Regions from separate parts of the Brevibacterium aurantiacum genome, predicted to be linked through region 1. Evidence: riboswitches for the same ligand, from Rfam matches in the RefSeq annotation. Region 1 holds a riboswitch; each other region holds the start of a gene.

Evidence for each region. Region 1 has a riboswitch for thiamine pyrophosphate ahead of thiC (phosphomethylpyrimidine synthase ThiC). Riboswitches for the same ligand answer to the same signal wherever they lie in the genome.
Region 2: it holds a riboswitch for thiamine pyrophosphate, as region 1 does, so the genes downstream of both, thiM (hydroxyethylthiazole kinase) here and thiC (phosphomethylpyrimidine synthase ThiC) in region 1, are expected to answer to the same signal.
Region 3: it holds a riboswitch for thiamine pyrophosphate, as region 1 does, so the genes downstream of both, CXR25_RS03290 (TenA family protein) here and thiC (phosphomethylpyrimidine synthase ThiC) in region 1, are expected to answer to the same signal.

What each region holds. Positions count from the first base shown of each region.
Region 1 covers NZ_CP025333.1:482,397-484,659, reverse strand. The annotation lists gene CXR25_RS02185 (M18 family aminopeptidase) at 1-119, shown strand, start outside; gene CXR25_RS18750 (hypothetical protein) at 363-560, shown strand; TPP riboswitch at 664-773, shown strand; gene thiC (phosphomethylpyrimidine synthase ThiC) at 769-2,263, shown strand, end outside.
Region 2 covers NZ_CP025333.1:3,128,783-3,131,045, forward strand. The annotation lists gene thiM (hydroxyethylthiazole kinase) at 1-806, opposite strand, end outside; TPP riboswitch at 794-897, opposite strand; gene CXR25_RS14490 (sugar ABC transporter permease) at 1,148-2,263, opposite strand, start outside.
Region 3 covers NZ_CP025333.1:724,124-726,386, reverse strand. The annotation lists gene CXR25_RS03300 (HutD family protein) at 1-481, opposite strand, end outside; gene CXR25_RS03295 (VOC family protein) at 528-890, opposite strand; TPP riboswitch at 925-1,030, shown strand; gene CXR25_RS03290 (TenA family protein) at 1,030-1,740, shown strand; gene CXR25_RS03285 (nucleoside/nucleotide kinase family protein) at 1,742-2,263, shown strand, end outside.

The DNA.
Region 1 (2,263 bases):
TGACCACCGTCGATGTGGGACCGGCACTGTACTCGATGCACTCGGCGCGCGAAATGGTCGCCATCAGCGACGTCGTGGCCCTCGGGGCCGCAGCGACGACCTTCCTGCAGGGCGCGTAGCCGCGCGGCACACCGGCCACTCAGCGTCGATCGGGGCGCTCCGGCCGCGCATCGTCGATCGGGACGCCTCGGCAGCCGGCCGGCCGCGGGGCGGACGCGGGGTGCCTGAGTTGGGTGCCTGAGTTGGGTGCCTCGGCGGCCCAGCGCTTCGCCCGCCGAGCGCCTCGGCCACCGCTCACTTCGCCAGCCGGCCGGACGCTTCGGCAGTCGGAGCCTCGACAGCCGGACCTTTCGGCGAAACGAGTGGTCGCTTCGTGCGAAGAACTGCTCTCGATCATCGCCGCGGTCGAAAAACTCGTCGCCCTTGACGACTTTTTCGACCGCGGCGATGATCGAGTCGCACCGACCCCTCACCGTCGATCGCGACGCACCGAACACTCAGCGTCGATCGCGACGCACCGGCCGCGCATCGTCGATCGGGGCGCCTCGCCCGCTCACTGACAGCGGATTATTCTTAACTGAATTCCCAGGTCAGCGCCTCAGTTCGAGGTGTCTGCGCGGCACTGCGGGTTTGTCCCGGCGCCGCTGGGCGTGATAGAAGTTGCACGACCCCACGGGAGCCTTCTGAAGAGGCTGAGATCAGGCTGAAACCGCCTGAGACCGTAGAACCTGATCCGGTTGATACCGGCGTAGGAAGTGAGGACTGCAGATGACTGCATTCACCCCTGAAACAACCGACCACACCACCGCTGTCTCCTCGGCCGAGGAGCACCCGGACACGTTCTCCACCGAGGAGCACCCAGACGCCTTCTCCACCGAACAGTACGCGACCCACTCGCAGGCGTGGATCGAGGACGCCGAGCACGGAATCCGCGTGCCTGTCACGCGCATCGAACTCGACGACTCGAACTCTCGGCCAAATGAGCCCGTCCACGTCTACCGCACCTCCGGTCCCGGCAGCATCCCTGAGCAGGGTCTGCCTGCGCTGCGCTTCCCCTGGATCGACTCGCGCGTCGACACCGAAACGTATGAGGCGCGCGGACATCTCATCGCCGATGACGGCCGAGCCGCCGTGCGCCGCGGCGCTCCCTCCCAGCAGTGGCAGGGCCGCAAGCCGGTTCCGCGTCGAGCCAAGGCCGGCCGCACGGTGACTCAGATGCACTACGCCCGGCAGGGAATCATCACCCCGGAGATGCGCTTCGTGGCGCTGCGCGAACAGTGCGATGTCGAACTCGTCCGCTCCGAGCTCGCCGCCGGACGCGCGATCATCCCCAACAACATCAACCATCCCGAATCCGAACCGATGATCATCGGCAAGGCCTTCCTCGTCAAGATCAACGCGAACATCGGCAACTCGGCGGTCACCAGCTCCATCGCCGAGGAGGTCACCAAACTCCAGTGGGCCGCGAAGTGGGGTGCCGACACCCTCATGGACCTCTCCACCGGCAACGACATCCACACCACCCGCGAGTGGATCATCCGCAACTCCCCGATCCCCATCGGCACCGTCCCGATCTACCAGGCACTCGAGAAGGTCGACGGCGATGCGAACGCGCTGACCTGGGAGATCTACCGCGACACCGTCATCGAGCAGTGCGAGCAGGGCGTTGACTACATGACCGTCCACGCGGGAGTGCTCCTGCGCTACGTCCCACTCACTGCCGATCGGGTGACGGGCATGGTCTCGCGCGGTGGTTCGATCATGGCCGGCTGGTGCCTGGCCCACCACAAGGAGAACTTCCTCTACACCCACTTCGACGAGCTCTGCGAGATCTTCGCCCAGTACGATGTCGCCTTCTCCCTGGGCGACGGACTACGCCCAGGCTCCATCGCCGACGCCAACGATGCCGCCCAGTTCGCCGAGCTCGACACCTTGGCCGAGCTGACCGAGCGCGCGTGGACCCACGACGTCCAGGTGATGGTCGAAGGGCCCGGGCACATTCCACTCCACCTCGTGCGGGAGAACGTCGAACGCCAGCAGGAACTGTGTCACGGCGCTCCCTTCTACACCTTGGGTCCGCTGGTGACCGACATTGCGCCGGGATACGACCACATCACCTCGGCGATCGGGGCAACAGAGATCGCACGGTACGGCACAGCAATGCTCTGCTATGTCACGCCGAAGGAGCACCTGGGCCTGCCCGACCTCGACGACGTCAAGACCGGAGTCATCACCTACAAGATCGCGGCCCACGCAGCGGATC
Region 2 (2,263 bases), 1.4 Mb from region 1:
TCGACGTGGACCCCGGCCAGATCATCACCCGTGATCGTGTGCAGCGCATCGAGGAAGTTCACGGAGAAGCTGCCGGGTCCGCGTGCACCCTCGGCGGCGGTCTCACCGGCGACCTTGAAGTGAGCGTGGGCTGCGACCACGGCCTCGAACCTCGCCGAGGCGGTCGTTGCGCCCACGAGATACGCGGCGGTGACTGCGCCGAGAGAGCATCCGGTGCCGATGACCAGCGGCATAAAGGAGTGTCCCCCATCGAGGCGGGCGACATGGTCGGCCCCGTCGAAGTGAGCGACGATCGCGTCCTTGGGACCTGAGACGGCAACGATTGCTCCGGTGGACTTGGCCAGTTCGGCCGCGGCCGGAATCACCGCATCAACCTCGTCGGTGGAGTCCACTCCCCGACCACCCAGGCCCACTCCGGCCAGTGCCGCGATCTCGGAGGCGTTGCCACGGATGGCAGTGGGTGAAGAGTTCGCCGCGCGACGGATTCGTGTGGTCCGGAAGTCGACCGCCCCAATGCTCACCGGGTCGAGGACCCACGGCTTGGAGTCTGCATTGGCTGCGTCGATGGCGGCGTCAGCGGCAAGGAACTGCTGATTCGTGGCGGTGCCGAAGTTGACCAGCAGTCCGCTGGAGATGCGCGTGAACTGTGCGGCATCGGCCTCGTGGTCGAGCATCGCCGGGGCGGCACCGACGGCCAGGAGCACGTTGGCGCTGAATTGCTGCACAACGGTGTTCGTGATGCATTGGATGAGTGGATTGCTCGCACGCAGTCGTGCATTGGCAGAACGCAGGTCGAAGTCAACCATGACGATCCCTTCGCTAGTATGGCCCAGATCAGGTTCGATGGGTGTTCTCTCAGCCTCACGCGATCAACGTCAGGCACCCCATGTCATTGCCCACGACTGTATCAGCACGTCTGAAGTTGGGCGAAGCGGCAACGCTGAGGAGCGCGAGCGGAAACCTGAGAAGGGCAAACCGGAACCCGGGCCCACCTCGGCGCCTATATGCCAACACATCGAGCGGACCACTGATCATCGAGGGCACCAGTTGCAACTGGTACTTTCGACGCTCAGTGGTCCGCTCGATGAGCTTGCTTGGCGAGAGGGCGACCGGCGCTAACCGTGACCCTCGCTAACCCCGACGTTCGCTAACCCCGTCCGACGTACCTTTGTCCGCGGCGGCTCAGTGCGTCGATGACGACGGCCGTGAGCAGGACGAGCGCGGTGATGATCTGCTGTGCATCGGAGTTGAAGCCGATGAGGTAGAGACCGTTGTTGATCGCACCGACGACCAGGGCACCGAGTACGGCTGCCCAGGCTGTACCGCGACCACCGAAGAGCGAGGTGCCCCCGATGACCGCTGCGGCGATCGCGTTGAGCAGGTCCTGTGTGCTCACCAGCGTCGATCCCGCGTTGGTCGTCACACCGGTCTTGATGAAGCCGAACAATGCGGCCAGCACACCGGCGGCCATGAACACGCTGATGCGCACCCAAGTCACCCGAATGCCCGCACGTCTGGCGGCTTCGACCTTGCCGCCGACCGCGTAGATCGAGCGCCCGTACTTGGTCTTGCGCAGCACCAGATCGATGACGATCGCGATGACGATCATGAGGAAGAACGGCATCGCCAGACCGAAGTCCTGGTTGACCAGGATGAGGAACCCGAACACGACGACGGTGAGGATGGCAATGCGCACGATCACCGAGGTCCAGCTGGGACTGTCGAGTCCCTCGTTGTGACGGCGCAGCTTCGAGTAGATGATCCCCGCACCGAAGCCGATGACGGCGACTGCCCCGAATACGTAGGCCCAGATCGCCGGGAAGTAGAAGCTCGCAAAGTCGAAGGCGAAGGTGTCGGCCATCGACAGGTTCTTCTGCACGCCCAGAGTGGTCAACGTCAGCCCAGTGAACGCCAGCAACCCTGCCAAAGTGACCACGAAGGCCGGTATCCCGACCACCGCGAAGAACCAGCCCTGGATCGCGCCGACGACGAGACCCAATACCAGCATGATGACCAGTGCGATCAGAGGCGGAACCCCTTGCCTGACCACCAACACACCCAGCAGTGAGGCGGAGAGCCCACCCAATTGCGCCAGCGACAGGTCGATCTCGCCGAGGAGCAGGATCAGGTTGATGCCCAACGCCAGGATCGCGAGGAACGCGACCTGCGTGGACAGGTTGACCAGGTTGGCCGGTGAGATGAACTTGCTGTTCGCCGATTGGAAGACGATGACGATGACGATGAGCGCCAGAATCACCGGAAA
Region 3 (2,263 bases), 240 kb from region 1:
GTACGTTCGTCTGCTCGAGTTCCAGCAGCTGGAATTTCGGGTATCCGGGGCCCGATTCCAAGGTGACTGCGAACAGCGCCGAACCGGTGAATTGTGTCGTCATCTGTAGGGCATTTTGTTCCGAGGTGGCCTGGTCATCCGTCTCGACCATGAGGTTGAGCGCGAAGCACGGCTCTTCCAGACTGCTGAGGGAGACGTTCTGCTCCCCACGGAATTTCACCGGCGCTGCCGGCGTCACTGAGTGCACCTGTCCATCGATCTCAAGGGCCACCTCGGCGCCGATGGGGAGGAAGGTCCGCGCCAAGCCCGGCAGCGGCGAGAACGCAGCAGGACGGTCCAATCGCGCAATACTCAGGCGCCAGCGTCGAAGGTTCGGGGTCAGAGCCTGGGACTGGATGAGTGAGACGAGCTCGGTCGCCTCCCCTGCCCCATTGGCCCACGGAACCGGTTCGAGGTCGTCGAAAGAGGTGATCACGTGCATGTGATCACTCTAGTCTCGACTCAGCTCGAGGCTGCTGGTGAGAACGTCAGTTCAGGACGAGACAGAACGGATGGCCTGCCGGGTCGAGGAAGACGCGGAAGGTGTCCCCCGGCTGGTCGACGGCTTTCCCTGCACCGAGTTCGACCACGGCAGCCTCGGCGACGTCGAGGTCATCGACGACGACATCGATGTGCATCTGCTGCGGGTGGGACTGCCCCGGCCAGCTGGGTGCGTGGTAGTCCTCAACCTGCTGGAAGCAGATCGGGGGCCAGGATTCGGATGTGATCTCTGCCCAGGTGCCATCGTCATCGACTCTGACCTGCCAGTCGAGGAGTTTTCCGTAGAATTCCGCGAGTTCACCGGCGTCGGGAGCATCGATGACGATGACGGGCTGCTTTGCGATAGCCATGGTCGTGAGTCTACGCGCCGCCGATGCTAGGCTCGAAACACCACAGGGGAGCGCCAGAAGACTGACGCTGAGAGTGCGCAAGCAGACCCTTCGAACCTGATCCGGTAAGCACCGGCGGAGGAAGTGAGGAGTGACACCGATGAGCGATGTCGACACGAAACACACGATCAGCAGCATTCGGCTGACCCCAGGAGGGCCTGTTGCGGCGCTGAGAGCGGAGGCGTCTTCCGCTTGGGAGGCCGCGGTCGGGCATAGATTCGTCACCGAACTGTTTGCCGGCACGGTCGACGACTCCGTGATGAGGAAGTACCTGATCCAGGATTACCAGTTCTTCGAATCGTTTCTCTCGATGCTCGGCGCATGCGTTGCCTATGGCGATGCCGTAGGGCCGAAGCTGCGGTTTGCCAAACAGCTCGGGTTCCTCGAAGCCGACGAGGATTCGTATTTCCTCACGGCCTTCGCCGAGGTGGGTGTCCCTGCCACCGACTACGCTGACCCCCAGCTGACTGGGCCGACTGAGGGCTTCCGTGACCTCATGTACGAAGCCGTCGACTCGGCGTCCTACGCGGACCTGCTGGTCGTGCTCGTCATCGCCGAATGGCTCTACCTCGATTGGGGCGAGCGCTCGGAACCGATGCCTGTACGCCGAGTCCATTCCGGGTGGATCGAATTGCACCGTGGTGAGGATTTCCGGGCGTGGGTGCAGTTCCTCATCGACGAACTCGAGCGAGTCTTCCCCACTGGCGAGGACGCGGAATCCGCCGCGGTGCGAGACAGGTTGTCGCGCATCTGGCACCGAGCGGTCGAATTGGAGTTGGCCTTCTTCGATGAGGCGTATGTGCAGGGGTGAGATGCCGAACACCAACGGAGACGGCACTCGCGCCGCAGTGCTCTGCCGACTGCTCTCGCAAGTGCGAGAGTCCGCTGCCGGTGGGCGCAGCCTCGTGGCCATTGACGGCCTCGATGGAGCGGACAAGAGCGTCCTCGCCGAGGAATTGGTCCAACTGGCAGCCCAGGACGGGCTTCGCCCGGTTGCGTCGCTGAGCATCGACGGATTCCACCATCCCCGCTCGGTCAGATACACCAATGGTCGTGGGCCCGATTCCTTCTACCGGGACTCTTATGACTACGAAGCCTTCATCCGATCCGTCGTCATTCCGTTCAGACAGGGAGCATCGGTGGTTCCATCGTTCTGGGATGTTGATGCCGACGTGACCGTTTTACCCGCACAGCTCGACCTGCCGCAGAACTGTGTCCTCCTCGTGGATGGGATCTTTCTCCACCGGCCCGAACTTCGCGATCTGTGGGATGCGAGCGTGTGGGTGCAGGTTCCTTTTACGGTCTCAGTACCCCGGGGAAACGAACGAATCCCC